Regions from separate parts of the Micromonospora sp. NPDC047738 genome, predicted to be linked through region 2. Evidence: riboswitches for the same ligand, from Rfam matches in the RefSeq annotation. Region 2 holds a riboswitch; the other holds the start of a gene.
What was found. A riboswitch is a leader RNA that binds a small molecule or an ion and turns the genes downstream of it on or off. The one in region 2 is predicted to bind cyclic di-AMP.
Positions count from the first base shown of each region.

Region 1: it holds a riboswitch for cyclic di-AMP, as region 2 does, so the genes downstream of both, ABZ783_RS22415 (C39 family peptidase) here and ABZ783_RS04525 (NlpC/P60 family protein) in region 2, are expected to answer to the same signal.

Region 1 is NZ_JBEYSO010000014.1:144,136-151,241, forward strand. It holds gene ABZ783_RS22395 (bifunctional cytidylyltransferase/SDR family oxidoreductase) at 1-906, shown strand, start outside; gene ABZ783_RS22400 (CDP-glycerol glycerophosphotransferase family protein) at 909-2,624, shown strand; gene ABZ783_RS22405 (peptidoglycan-binding protein) at 2,833-3,765, shown strand; gene ABZ783_RS22410 (alpha/beta hydrolase) at 3,814-4,581, opposite strand; gene ABZ783_RS22415 (C39 family peptidase) at 4,685-5,542, opposite strand; cyclic di-AMP (ydaO/yuaA leader) riboswitch at 5,744-5,885, opposite strand; gene ABZ783_RS22420 (hypothetical protein) at 6,175-6,960, opposite strand; gene ABZ783_RS22425 (hypothetical protein) at 7,100-7,106, opposite strand, start outside.
Region 2 is NZ_JBEYSO010000002.1:256,246-263,351, forward strand. It holds gene ABZ783_RS04515 (hypothetical protein) at 1-3,059, opposite strand, end outside; gene ABZ783_RS04520 (peptidoglycan recognition family protein) at 3,298-5,346, opposite strand; cyclic di-AMP (ydaO/yuaA leader) riboswitch at 5,579-5,714, shown strand; gene ABZ783_RS04525 (NlpC/P60 family protein) at 5,727-6,761, shown strand; gene dcd (dCTP deaminase) at 6,807-7,106, opposite strand, start outside.

The sequences.
Region 1 (7,106 bases), on a different contig from region 2:
TGCGGCGTGGTGCTGCGCTATCTCCCCGGCACGCCGATCAAGGTGATCGACGGCTCGGACGAGAACATCAAGGTCACCCACCCGGTCGACGTGCACCTGGCGGACAAGCTCTTCCAGCTCGCCGCCGCGCAGGCGCCCCGGTTGAGCGACCACCGCAGCTACACCGAGGAGCTGACCGGCCGGACCATCGTGGTCTTCGGCGGCAGCTACGGCATCGGCCACGACCTCACCGAGCTGGCCCGCCGCTACGGCGCCCAGGTCTTCCCGTTCAGCCGCTCCACCACCGGCACCCACGTGGAGCGGGCCGAGGACGTGGCCGCAGCGCTGACGACCGCCTTCGAGGCGACCGGCCGGATCGACCACGTGGTGGTCACCGCCGGGATCCTGGAGAAGGGCGCCCTCGCCGAGATGGACGACGCGACGATGGACCGGCTCCTGCAGGTCAACTTCGTCGGCCCGGTCACCGTCGCCCGGCAGTCGCTGCCGTACCTCCGGCAGACCAAGGGGCAGCTGCTGCTCTACACCTCCAGCTCGTACACCCGCGGCCGGGCCCGGTACGCGCTCTACTCGGCCACCAAGGCGGCCCTGGTCAACCTGACCCAGGCGCTCGCCGACGAGTGGGCCGACTTCGGCGTACGGGTCAACTGCGTCAACCCGGAGCGCACCGCCACGCCGATGCGTACCAGAGCGTTCGGCGAGGAGCCGGAGCACACCCTGCTCTCCGCCGAGGCGGTCGCGCAGGCCTCCCTCGACGTGCTCGTCTCCGAGCTGACCGGGCAGGTCATCGACGTCCGCCGGGCTCCCGGCGAGCAGCCGGTCGGCGAGCAGGTCGCCGTGGTGCCCGCCCAGCCGGACGCGCACCCGGTGCCGACGTCGGGCCGGGCGACCAGCGGGACGGGGTGGTAGCGATGCGTGGTGACCTGGTCCGGAAGCTGCTCGCCCGGGCACTGACCACCGGGCTGGCGGTGCTGGCGTTCCTCGTCGTGGCGCTCACCGGCGCGACCGGTTGGGGGCTGGCGATCGCGGTCGCCGCCCTGGCCGCCGCCGGATGGGAACGGCGGGTACGGCCCACCGCCGACGGCGTCGCCGAGTCGGTGCTGGTCGCCGCCGGGATCCTGGTCGGCTACGCCCGCCGCCTCGACGCCGGCTTCGATCCGGCGCTGGCCGCCACCGCGCTGGTGCTGCTCGGCCTGGTGCTGCTGGTCGGGCCGCTGCGCGAGGCCGGGGCGCTGGAGATCCGCGCGGCCAACCTGCCGGTCCGCACCTGGACACCGCTGGTGGCCGCGCGGCTCGGTGACGCGCTGCTGGTGCTGCTCGCCGTGGTGGCGGTGGCCGCCGTCCTCGCCCTGCCGGCCTGGCTCGCGCTGGTCGCCGCCCTGCTGGTCGGGGCCGGGTGCGGCGCGGTCGGGCTGGACCTGGCCCGGCGGCGGTTCCGGCCGCCGGCCGGGGGCGGGCCGGTGGGCCGGGCGCTGCGCCGCCACCAGCCCGAGTTCGTGCTCTACTTCTCCGCCCCGCCCGGGTCGGAGTACCAGGTCACCATGTGGCTGCCCTACCTGGAGCGGATCGGCCGGCCGTTCCTGGTCATGCTGCGGGAGCCGGAGTTCCTGCCGGCGATCGCCGCCGCGACCAGCGCGCCCGTGGTGTTCTGCCCGACGCTCAAGGCCATGGACGAGGCCCTGGTGCCCAGCCTGCGGGCGGCGTTCTACGTCAACCATGGTGCGAAGAACAGCCACTGCATCCGGTTCGCCCACCTGACCCACGTGCAGCTGCACCACGGGGACAGCGACAAGGCGCCCAGCGCCAACCCGGTGTCGGCGATCTTCGACCGGATCTTCGTGGCCGGGCAGGCCGCGATCGAGCGGTACGCCCGCGCCGGCGTGGAGATCCCCGCCGAGAAGTTCGTCGTGGTCGGCCGCCCCCAGGTGGAGGCGATCGAGGTACGCCGGGAGCCGGTCCGCAGCCTGGCCAACCCGACGGTGCTCTACACGCCGACCTGGACGGGGCACCACGCGGACGCGAACTACTGCTCCCTTCCGGTGGCCGAGACGGTGCTCCGCCGGCTGCTGGACCGGGGCGCCACGGTGATCCTGCGGCACCACCCGTACACGGCGCAGAACCCGGCCTCGGCGCGGCAGCTGGCCCGGCTCACCGAGCTGCTCGCCGCGGACCGGGCGAAGACCGGCCGGGCGCACCTGTGGGGCGCGGCGGCCACCCGCGAGTTGACCCTGACCGACTGCGTCAACCGCTCCGACGCGCTGGTCTCGGACGTCTCCGGGGTGATCTCCGACTACCTCTACTCCGGCAAGCCGTACGCGGTGACCGACATGGGCGCCGACGGCGACGAGTTCGTCGCCCGGTTCCCCCTGGCCGGCTCCGGCTACGTGCTGCGCCGGGACATGTCCAACGTGGACGAGGTGCTGACCGAGCTGCTCGACACCGACCCGAAGGCTGCGGCCCGCTGGGCCACTCGCACCCGCTACCTGGGCGACTTCCCCGCCGATTCGTACGCCGAGGCGTTCCTCGACGCCGCCCGCCGGCAGCTCGAACCGGGCTGGAACCCGCCGGCCCCGCGCGCCGCCGACGCGGTCGCGCCGGACGGCTCGCCGCTGTCCCCCACCGCCTGACCCACCCCCACCGCCTGACCGCTCCGTCGCCAATGGCCGGAGCGGTCATCGGCGTGTCGAAAATCACCGCCACACATTCACCGTTGTAAATATTTATCTCCATCATCATACTTGCTCCCGGGCGCCCAGCCGACTCGGTGTAGTCGGCCCCGTTACCGGCGACGCGGCACGTCCGCACGCCGGCCACCCCTCGTCCACAGGAGCACCTATGAAAACGGTTTTCCGTCAGCTCGCCATGTGGCTCGGCGCGCTCGCGCTCGCCGTGGCGGCCGCACTGACCGGTCCGACCGCGGCCCAGGCCGCGGCGCCGGCCTGGCCCCTGCTCAGCAACGGCTCGACCGGCGCCAACGTCACCACCGCCCAGTACCTGCTCCGCCACCGCGGCTACAGCCTCACGGTCGACGGCCAGTACGGCGCCGGCACCACCTCGACCGTGAAGTCCTTCCAGTCAGCCAACGGCCTCTCCGCGGACGGCCAAATCGGCGCTCAGACCTGGGGCAAGCTGGTGGTCACCCTGAGCGCCGGGGCCAACAACGACGCGGTCCGCGCGCTGCAGACCGCACTCAACAAGTACGGCTACGGTCTGGCCGTGGACGGCGACTGGGGCCCGGCCACGACCAACGCCGTGAACAACTTCAAGTCCGCCCGTGGCCTCTCCGGCGGCTCGGTCGACACCACCACCTGGCAGTACCTGACCGGCGGCAGCGGCGGCACCGGCAACTACCGGCTGGTCATCGGCAAGTCGGTGCTGCCCCGCAGCGAGTACGACGATCCGCACCACGACTACCCGGCGATCGACCTGCCCACCGTGACCGGCACGACCACGTACGCGATCACCTCCGGGACGATCGGGCACGTCGGCGGCAGCTGCGGCCTCGGCATCGGCATCACCGCCGACGACGGTGCCTACTACCTCTACTGCCACCTGAACTCGCGCTCGGTCGCCGCCGGCTCCCGGGTCAGCGCCGGCCAGGTCCTCGGCTACACCGGGGCCACCGGCAACGTGACCGGGCCGCACCTGCACCTGGAGGTCCGGGTCAACGGCGCCAACCGCTGCCCGCAGAACATGCTGCTGGCCATCTACGACGGCGTCGCCCCACCGGCCCCGTCCGCCCTGCCCGCCACCGGCTGCTTCTACTGACGCAACCTGCGGTCGTGATGTCGTCGCCCTGCCTGCGGGGCGACGGCGTCACGGCCCGTCGGGCGCCGCGAACGGCGCGAGCAGGTCGAGGACCACGGCGGGGTCCTCGACGTGCGCGTTGTGGCCGAGCCCCGGCAGCGTCGCCACCGGCACGCCCAACTCCTTGAGCTGTCCGTCGGACACCATCGGGTCCTGCTCTCCCCGGGCCAGCAGCACCGGCACGTCGGTCGCGGCGAGCAGGGCGGGCAACTGGGGCTCCCCGACCGCGAACGCGGCCGGGTCCATGGCCAGCCGCCAGCGGCCGTCCTCGCGGCGCAGCCCGGCGTCCACCACCGGGTGGTCGGGGGCGAACAGCCCGGCCAGCCCGGCCACCCGCAGGTAGCGGCGGGCCGCCTCGTCCCGGCTGGCGAACCAGGTCACCGGCCGCTGGGCGAGCTCGCGGGCCTTGTCCAGCTCGGCCGGCGACCAGGCGACCTTGATGCCGAGCCCGACCACCCCGTCGATCGGAAGCTGCCGCGCCCGTGCGGCCAGCGCCAGCGCCACCACCCCGCCGAGCGAGTGCCCGAGCACCACCAGCCGGTCCCGGGGGCCGAGCCGGTCGGCGACCGGGCCGAGCCCCGCCACCACCCGGTCCGCGAGCGCCTCGAAGGAGTACGCCGGCAGTTGCGGCGACCAGCCGTGCCCGGCCAGGTCGGGGGCCAGCCAGCGGCCCGCCCAGCGGCGCTCCAGCAGCGGCGCCCAGGGCAGCCACACCTCACCGGTGGCGCCCATGCCGTGCAGCAGCAGCAGATGGCGGGTACCCGTCTCGTCGCCCATACGGCGCAGTGTGCCACCGGACGGACACCAGGCGCGAGACCGGCCCCGGATACGGCGTCGGGCACCGGCTCCTGGAGCCGGTGCCCGACGTGCAGGGGTGGGATCAGGCGGAGTAGCCGCGGGTGGCGGCCCAGTTCGCCAGATCGATGGTGGTGATCCAGTACTCGGGCAACGCCGGGTTCGCCGAGTCGGCGATCCGCACCGTCCGGCCGTCGTCCTTGTAGCCGACCACGGCGATGTAGTGGCCGCCGGGGAACGAGTGCCAGCCGCCGTTGGTGTCGGTGGCGGAGCCGGCGATGTTGACCACCACGCCGCGGCCGTCGGTGATCGCCTTGACCACGTCGGCCTGGAGCTGGTCCATCTGCGCCGGGGTCGCGGCCTGGCCGGGGATCATGTGGGTCCGGTACGGGTTGCCCTTGACCATCTGGTTGAGCCCGCGGGTGGTGTCCTCGGCCGAGTTGGTGCCGTTCTCGCCGGCGTTCAGCGGGGCGACCATCGCGTCCTGGGTGGTCTCGACGCCGCTCGCGCTCAGCGCGTTGCGCACCGCGGCCGGACCGCAGTTCCAGTAGGCGGTCTGGGCCTCGTAGTTGTAGTCGAGGACCTTCGTCGACGGCGGCTTCGGCTTCGCCTTCGCGGTCTTCGTGACGTCCGGGTCCGGCTTGGCCGAGCTGGCCTTCGCCGACGGCGACCCGCTCGGCGACCCGCTGGGCGAGGCGGTCGGGGACGGGGCGGCGACCCGGGCCTCGCTCCGGGTGGCGACGTCACCGAGGCGCGGCGCCAGTTCGGCGACGGCGGCGGTGGTCTCCTGCCGGACCGGCGCGTCGTTCGTGCTGGCCAGTGCCGCGCTGGCGCCGCCGGCCAGCACGAGGGCCGCGGCGGAGCCGGCGACGATCTGGTACGGGCGCTCGGTCGCGAGGCGCCGCAGCTGACGCTTCAGGTGGTGCTTCACGTGTTCCTCCACGGGGGCCGGAGCGGCACACGCCGACCCGACGCGCGGAGTAGCTCACGCGCGTTCCTGGGCGGGTGGCCGCGGGAAAAGAGCGCCCGGCGGACCGGGCAGCGGGGGTCGGTTACCGGAACGGACTCGCGGGTCAGGCGAGCGCCGGCACCGTGGCGCCGTGGAGGCGGGGGGAGGATCGGGGGGTGGTTCGCACGAGGTTGGAACTCCTTCCGTGGCCGCCTACCGGGTTAGCTGACGGATTCGGGCGGGAAGTAGGCCCTACCGCGGGCCTTGGCTCGCGGATTCACCCCGGTGTTGCACTGGGTCCCCGGTTCGTGAGATCACGATTGAGCGGGTCGGCGCGGCGTCGCCACTTGCGATCGAAAACCGCACCGGACGCGCTGACACTACCGGTGGGTACGCCGCCTGCCAAGCGTGACCACCTGCGTAAACGTCAACCACCGTTACCGAGACCGGAACAGCCGGTCACTGACCTGACTCAATGGGACGACCGTTTTAACGGGAACCGTCGGGTGACTATCGGACATCCGGGTGGGGATCGAAGGGGAATTGCGGGGCTCGATCGCCCGGCCTGATCCGGTTGACCGTTTCCCCGGTCGCCGTGACCGGGCTCACCTAATTCGGATAACGATTCAGCCGACCCGCGCCGGACGCCACCGTGCGGGGTGCGCCGCGACGGCGCCGGCCGACACCGGGGCGAGGGTCTGGGTCACCGCCTCGGCGGGGCGTACCGGGACCGCTCCGGGGCGCACCGCCTCGGCGGCCGCGTACGCCTCCACGGCCAGCACCCGGGCCGCCTCGGCGGCCACTTCGGCGTCCCGCCAGGCCCGCCGCTCCCGTTCGGCGGCCGCCCGCCACCGGGCCCGCCGGCCGTCGCGTACCACCCGGGCCAGGGCGATCTCCTGCTCGGCCGGATGCCGGCGCGGGTCCCACCCGTTGCGCCCGGCGAGGACGTCCGCGAGCTGCCGGGCAGTCAGGTCGCCCTGCCAGTGCGCCGTCATGGCGGCGTGGTGCAGCCACCGCTCCCGGGCCGCGTACTCGGCCGGCGTCCGGGGCGTCCGCGGCTCGGGCAGCACGGCGGCCCCCGCGAACCGCCGGGCGGCCGCCTCGGCCTCGTCGTACGCCCGCCAGGCCCGGTCGACCTCGTCGTGCGCGGTCAGCCACTGCTCGCGCCACCGGCGCGCGGTCTGCCGGGCCCCGGCGGCGGCGACCGCCACCTCATCGGCGTACCGGCGCAGGTCGGCGTGGCGGGCGGCCGCCACGGCGGCCGGGTCGGGGGCGGGATCCGGCGGAGTCCCCCGCTCGGGCCGGGCGACCAGGGCGGCGAGCACGCCCAGGGCGAGCACGAGCAGGGCCGACCAGATGGCGGCGGCCACGGGAATCTCGGTCAGGAAGTGGTAGAGAAGGGTCTGCTTCATGGTCGGCACCTCACGGGAACGACGTGGTGGAGAGGTCCGCACGGCCGGCGGGGCGGGGCGCGACCGGGTACGGGCGCCACCGGGCCGGTGCGGGGTGAGGTTCGGGTACGGCGTGGGCGGGCCGGGCCCGCCGGGCTCGTCAGCGG
Region 2 (7,106 bases):
TAGTGTCTTCGATCGACGAAGTCACGCCACGGTAGTTCGGCGCCGACGTCCACGGTCATGTCGAAGTATTCGAGCACGCCGAGGTGTTGAGCCTGGACGACGTTCGACTCCGGATCTCGCGTCTCCGACTTCCACGGGAAGCGATCGATGCTGAACCCGTGAGATTCCTCCTGGGAAAGCTGGAAGACCCGCCATTTCACGCGGTCACCTTCGTGTGCCATGAAGACCGGGGTGTACGGATCGCCGTGGACGCTGGTGTCGTACACCCGGGACGGGTCCGCGTTCCGCCGCCCCTCAAACGGCTCAAGCCGGTAGCTCAGGCCGACCACACCCTGGTCGTCCGGGCTGGAGGGGAACTTCGCCGGATAGATGGGCACGCCGTCCGGGGTGACGAACTGGTCGTCGTTCGGGTCGTTCGGATCCTCCGGCTTGAACATCGGCACGTGGTCCTCGACGAACAGCGAGAAGTTCCGGTAGTCCCGGTCGTCGATGGCCTTGCCGTGGTAGTCGGTGCCCGGTTGGCAGTAGATGTCGACAATGGTCCCGACCCGGACCGGGGCGTTTGTCTGCGGGTTGTGGTAGGTGCACCCGGCCGGGTGCACACTCGCCCCGCCCAGCAGTCCGTTGTCCTGGTGCACGTTCGGGAAGAAGTGGTCATGGAAGCTGCTGGTGGCAAGGTCCTCATGGACGAAAGACCGGTAGGTGATGGTCTGGCCGTGATCGGCGCCCTGGTCGTAGTTCCAGCCGTTGGCGGCACCGTCCGAGGTCAGCACGTCGAACTGGACGAGGTGCTGGTGGATGCCGGCCTCGTTGGTGATCTGCGCCCGGTCGAAGACGTTGCCGCCGAAGTTCTCCGGCAACTCGTTGGTGAAGTTGTAGACCACGCAGTCACCGACGTTGAACAGCGGCGCGAACGGCTCCGGTTTCTGCCCGCCGAGGACCGCCTGTTTGTGTTCCTGTAGGACGTAGACCCGGGCCTGCGGGTTTTTCCATTTCAGCTTCTCGTTGTAGTACTGCGCGACCTGGATGGCCGCGACGTCGAAGGTCTTCACCGGGGTCGGCTGACCATCCGACCGGGTGGCCGGGCACGGGTTCTGGAAGAAACCGCCGGGGGTCTGGGCACCCGGATCCGCCGCGTCCTTCTCCTTCTGGGTGGGCGGGAACACCCCGCCGGCCTGCCGGCTCGCCACCCCGAGCGGCGGTTTCGGTGCCTTGAAGCCGAACTTGCCGGGCACGAAGTGCGGGTAGCCCGGCTTGGCCTCCGTCGGCGGGGGCGGTGGGTTCACCCCGGCGACCCCCGGCTGGTAGTCGAAGTCCTCCAGTGGCAGCAGGGCTGGCACGGTGGTGCCGTCCGGGAGCGTGCGGCTGCCGTCCTCCAGCTTGTCGTGGGTGCGGTTCAACGCCCACATGCCGTTGGCGAAGTGCGGATAGAGGTGGCAGTGGAAGATCACGTCACCGAAGGTCGCCGGCTTGTTGTCGTGCGATGAACCGGCGCCGCCCTCCGGGATGAGCGCATAGTGCGCGCCCGGGGAGACGGCCTGCACGTCGAGGATGTTGGTGACGCCGATGTGGTGCGTCGGCTTGCTCACCTCGGCCAGCCCGCCCTCGTCCTTCGGGTCGAACGGCCACCGGTTGACGTGCCAGTGGAACGTGTGGGTCTCGCGCTCGGCCGCGTGCAGCAGCCGGATCTGCATCGGCTCGCCGCGGTAGTTCGCGAAGACGAGGTCGCCACCGCCTGGGTCGCCGTACGCCCAGGAGGACAGCGCGGTCTCCTCGCCGTGGCACTCCTTCGCGTCGAACCCCTGAGCGCCCCGTGTCGCCGCCGGGCAGCCGACCTCCTCCCGGTTGAAGCCCGGCTCGGCCCGGTAGTTGAAGGCGAACCACTCCAGCTTCACCGGCACCTCGCCCTGGACGAGGGCGTCCGCGTCGCCGCCGGACAGCCCGGGCAGGGTGCCCTTCTTCAGCTTTGCCAGCTCGTCGGCCGTCGGGTCCACGCACTCCCCGTTGGCCCGGTCCTCGGCCACCCCGTCCTGCCCGTCCCGACAGAACCGGGTGAGGATGCCGGCGGCCGCCTCCACCTCGTCGTGCATGAAGATGACGTGTTCCCGGTGGTCGGGAGCACCGGGTGCCGGGTCCTTGATGACCGCGCGCGTCCCGGACGGGAGCGGCTCGCCGGTACGGGCGTCCACCCAGCTGGTGCCGGGTTTCTCCACCACGATCGCGCCGAAGGCCCCGAACGAGTGCGAGCCGATGGCGCTGCCGGCGCCGGTCTCCACCGAGGTGAGGTCGGCGCCGTCGTTGAAGTGGAACTCACCCTCGACCGCCGCCGAGTACCGGTAGGTGCCGGCGGCGCCGGGGAGTACGGTCGAGTCGGGGTTCTTGCCCGCCGCCGTACCGTCGGAACCCTTCGGATCGAAGGCCAGGCCCTCCATGTGGATCGACGCCGGCGGCGCCGCATTCGGGTCGAAGTCGTTGTGCGGGGTGGTGCGGGCCGGCGCGAAGCGACGGGGCTCCGGCGTCACGGTCCCGGGAGCGGCCAACTGCTCGCCGGGCAGCAGGAAGATCGAGTCGTTTCGGACGAACGACGGCGCTTCTTCATGTAGCCGGTTGGTGAAGTGGATCGTCACGCAGTCGCCCCGGTGCGCCCGCAGCACCAGGGGCTCGATCAGGTCCGGCTGGTCGTGCGGGTCGGCCGCCTTGGCGAAGTTGGCCCGGACGGTGGCGATGTTCTCATCGAGGACGTACATCCGCCCCTCGGGGACGACGTCCCCGAAGCGGTTGAGGAAGATCGGAATGTTGATCAGTGAGACGTTGAAGCTGCGTGCCGGTGCCCCGGACACACACGGATTACCCGGGTCGGTGGCCTTCGGCGGCAGGTCCGCGGCCATGGAGCTGGACATCGCCCACACCGCTCCGCCGGTCACCGCCAGCCACGCTCCGGCCAGCAGGCCCCCGGCGAGGTAGGTCCAGCGACGTCTCCGCTTTGCCCGGATGAACACGGCCATCGCCACCACGCCCAGCAGGGCTAGTGGGACGACCTCCACCATTCCTGTACGCACCGCATCTCCCTTCGTCGACGGTGCCGTGCACGTCGGATCGCGGGAGAACACAGCTGTCCCAGGTGTCGAAGATGTACGCCCCCCGTGATCTATCGACACATGGGAATCTATCGAATACGAAACGTCCTGTAAATGACTTACCACTTTCGGTCACTGGTTGAAGCCTTTTGCCGTCAGAACGGAGGAAGGGTTCCCGGTGACCGGGAACCCTTCCTGCGTCGACGGCAAGCGGTTCTGCTCAGGAGGTCCGCGCAGCGCCTGGAACGATGTCCACGTCGTCGAGGTTCACGTACATCACCCGGTGGCCGAACTGCACCTGGACGTACTTGTTCTCGCCGCGGACCACCGTCCGGTCACCCGGCGCCGAACCGTCGAAGGAGACGGCCCGGTAGTACTCGCCCGGCAGGACGCCGCCGACCGCGTACCGCTGACCGGCCGGGAAGGTGTACTGCAGCGGCGAGATGGCCTGGTACGGGATCGTGGCCGGGTAGGCGGCCCGTTCGGGGTAGGCCCGCCCGTACACCGGGATGCTGGTCTTGCCCGGCTTGGGGGTCACCACGAAGCCGTTCGCCCACTTCGCCGTCGGCGCCGAGGTCGGGTTGTAGAACCAGGCCTTCTGGCCGAGGTACCAGATCGCGGTCCAGTCGCCCTGGATGCCCGCGAGGGCGTACGTCTGACCGGCCGAGGCGCGGGCGCCGTGATCCTTGATGTACATGGTGTTCGGCGTACCGTTCGGGCGCAGCCCCAGGTCGTTGACCAGCGGCGCGGTCGGGCTCGGGGCGGTACGCAGGATGACGGAGGAGGAGCCGCGCAGCGGGCAGGGCTCGGCCGTCGGCGGCACCGGTCCCGGTGGCAATGGGGGCTGCTGGTTGCAGCCGGTGAAGGCCGGCTGGTTGCTGGCGTAGTCCGGGTCGATGGTGACCAGGCCGGTGTTCGGCGTGCCGGTCGAGTGGAACGGCGCCTTCAGCAGATCGAAGTAGTGCGACCAGTCCCAGTACGGGCCCGGGTCCCAGTGCATCCCGGCGACGTTCCCGGCGAGGATGCCGGGGACGTTGTCGTGGCCGAGGATGTGCTGCCGGTCCAGCGGGATCTGGAACCGCAGCGCCAGGTGCCGGACCAGCTTGGCCGAGGCACGGTACATCGCCTCGGTGTACCAGGTGCCGCGGCCGGCGTAGCCCTCGTGTTCGACGCCGATGGACTTGGCGTTGACGTACCAGTTGCCGGCCTGCCAGCCGACGTCCTTGGCCTTGATGTGCTGGGCCACGTAGCCGTCCACCGAACGCAGCGTGTAGTGCCAGCCCAGGTAGGTCACGTCCTGGACCGCGTTCACGCTGCCCCGGAAAGAGCCCTCGGTGTCGTGGATGATGATGTATTCGAGCTTCTGCTGGGCCGGCCGGTTGCCGATGTCGTAGTTGCCGTAGTCCACGATGTTCGTCTTGGGGATCGTGTACTCCCCGTACGGCGCGGGAATCCACTCGCAGGCGAGGCGGACCGGGCACTCCAGGCCGTCCGGCCGCTCGGCGCGGCGCAGGCCGAGCTTGTGCAGCCCGGACTGGTCCGGCGTCACCGCGGTGGCGGCGAGGGTCACCCGCTGGCCGTCGTCGGTGGTCCGGCTGGCGCCCTGGCCGATCTGGTCGTACACCTCGTCGGCGAAGGCCGCCGCGGCGTCCTCGGTGTCCGCGCCGGAGTACCGGGCCACCGCGCCGTACCAGGCCGCCGGGTCGCTGCCGGCGCCGACCGGTCCGCCCAGGTCCTGCTGGTACGAGGCCAGCAGCGCCGCGCCGCCCCGGATGTTGGCCGCTGCCTCGTCGCGCAGGGTCTCCTTCGACACGCCGGTGAGGTCGGCGGCGGCGTCGAGGGTCTGCAGGGACGCCTCGGGCAGGGTGTCCCCGGAAGGCGCGGCGGCGGCGGTCAGGTCGACGGTGAGCGGGCGGGAGTCGTCGCCGCGGGGGTCCTCGTTCTCGTCCACGTGCGCGCTGGACGGAGTCGAGGCGACCTGCTCGGCGTCGGTGAGGTGCATCGGGCCGTAGCCGCCGCTGGTGCTGGGCTGGCCGGAGTGGGTGTCCCAGCGGGACTCCAGGTAGGAGACGCCCAGCAGGACGCTCTGCGGCACGCCGTACTCCGCCGCCGCGGCGGCGTACTGCTGCTGGCGGTCCGGGCTGTCGGTGGTGCCGGCGGCGGTGAGAGGCGCCGCCACAGTGGGACCGCTGGTCGCGAGAGCGGTGGCCGCCGCGACGGCGGCGGCCAGCAGTATCCGTCTGCGCGATGGCAGGGCTGAGAGGTGCATCGAACCTCCAGATAGGGATGGGGGTGACTGCGTCCCCACCCTCACTCCGCAGATGGCCCCAGGTCAATACCTTTCCAGGTGGTGATGATGGGCGTAAAAAACCTTCACCGTCGGGTGGTTTCCGAATCTGCGTACGGAGTGTCACGGCGGATCGGGTTGCGGATTGATAACGACGGTCCCTACTCTGGTCAGTTGTCGACCGGTAGGTTCACCGTCCATCCCGGGTGGTGACGGTCCGACACCGCCGAGTCGCCGCCAGGCGAGCCGGGGACCCAGGTACCTGGGGTGAATCCGCAGCCACTGCGGTAGGGCGGCTCCCTTCCCGCCCGAACCCGTCAGCTAACCCGGTAGGCGGGCAGGAAGAAGGAGTACGGAGCCCGGTGGCACACCATGCCCCGCGGCCACCGTCGGACCGGTCGGTCGACCGGTCGACGGCTGCGCCGCGTTCACGCTGGTCCCGCTTCACCACCGCCCTCGCCGCCCTGGTCGGCACCGCCGTCGTCCTGACCGGCGGCGCCACGGCGGCCCACGCCGAACCGTCGGTCACCGAGATCGAGCGCCAGATCGACCAGGACTGGAACAAGCTCGAACCGATCATCGAACAGGTCAACTCCACCCGCGAGAAGCTTGCCGTCCGGCGCAAGCAGGCCGACGCGCTGGAGAAGCAGATCGCCCCGCTCGAGGCCCAGGTCGACGCCGCCCTCGGGCAGGTCGGCGGGCTGGCTGCCGACGCGTACAAGGGCAACAACCTCAGCACCGTCAACGCCCTGCTGGGCAGCCGGTCGCCGAGCGAGGTGGTCAACAGCCTCGAACTGCTCGACCGCTACGCGCACCACCAGCACGAGCAGGTGCAGGCCGTCATGGAGCTGCGCGACCAGTTGGCCGCGAAGAAGAAGCCGCTGGACGCGATGGTCGCCCAGCTGGCCCGTACCGAAGCTCAGCTCGCGGCCCAGAAGAAGCAGATCGACGCCGAGATCGCCCGGCTCCAGAAGCTCCGGCTCAAGGTGTACGGCAACGGCGGCGGCGGACCGCTGCGTCCCGCGCCCTGCCCCGCCGGCTACCCGGGCGGCCCGGCCGGTGTCGCGGTCAAGTTCGCCTGCGCCCAGATCGGCAAGATCTACGTCTGGGGCGCCGCCGGCCCGGACCACTACGACTGCTCCGGCCTGACCATGGCGGCCTGGGCCGAGGCCGGGGTCTCCCTGCCGCACAACGCCCGCGAGCAGCACGACGTCACCCGGCGGGTGAGCCGCGGCGAGCTACGCCCCGGTGACCTGGTCTTCTACTACAGCGACCTGCACCACGTCGGGATGTACGTCGGCGGCGGCTGGGTGGTGCACGCCTCCCAGTCCGGCAAGCCGATCACGATGAAACGCGTCGACGACGGCCAGATCAACAGCTACGGCCGCCCGGGCTGACGGGTACGCAGGGGCTTCCGCGTCGCGGAAGCCCCTGCGTCGTGCTCAGCGGGTCGGCCAGGTACGCCAGTTCTGCCAGGACCGGCTCGGGGTCGGCCCGCGCTGCCCCTGGTAGCGCGAGCCGTAGACCGCCGAGCCGTACGGGTGCTCGGCCGGCGACGAGAGCCGGAAGATGCAGAGCTGGCCGATCTTCATGCCGGGCCAGAGCGTGATCGGCAGATTGGCCACGTTGGAGAGTTCCAGCGTGACGTGCCCGGAGAAGCCCGGGTCGATGAAACCGGCGGTGGAGTGGGTGAGCAGCCCGAGTCGGCCCAGGCTGGACTTGCCCTCGAGCCGGCCGGCCAG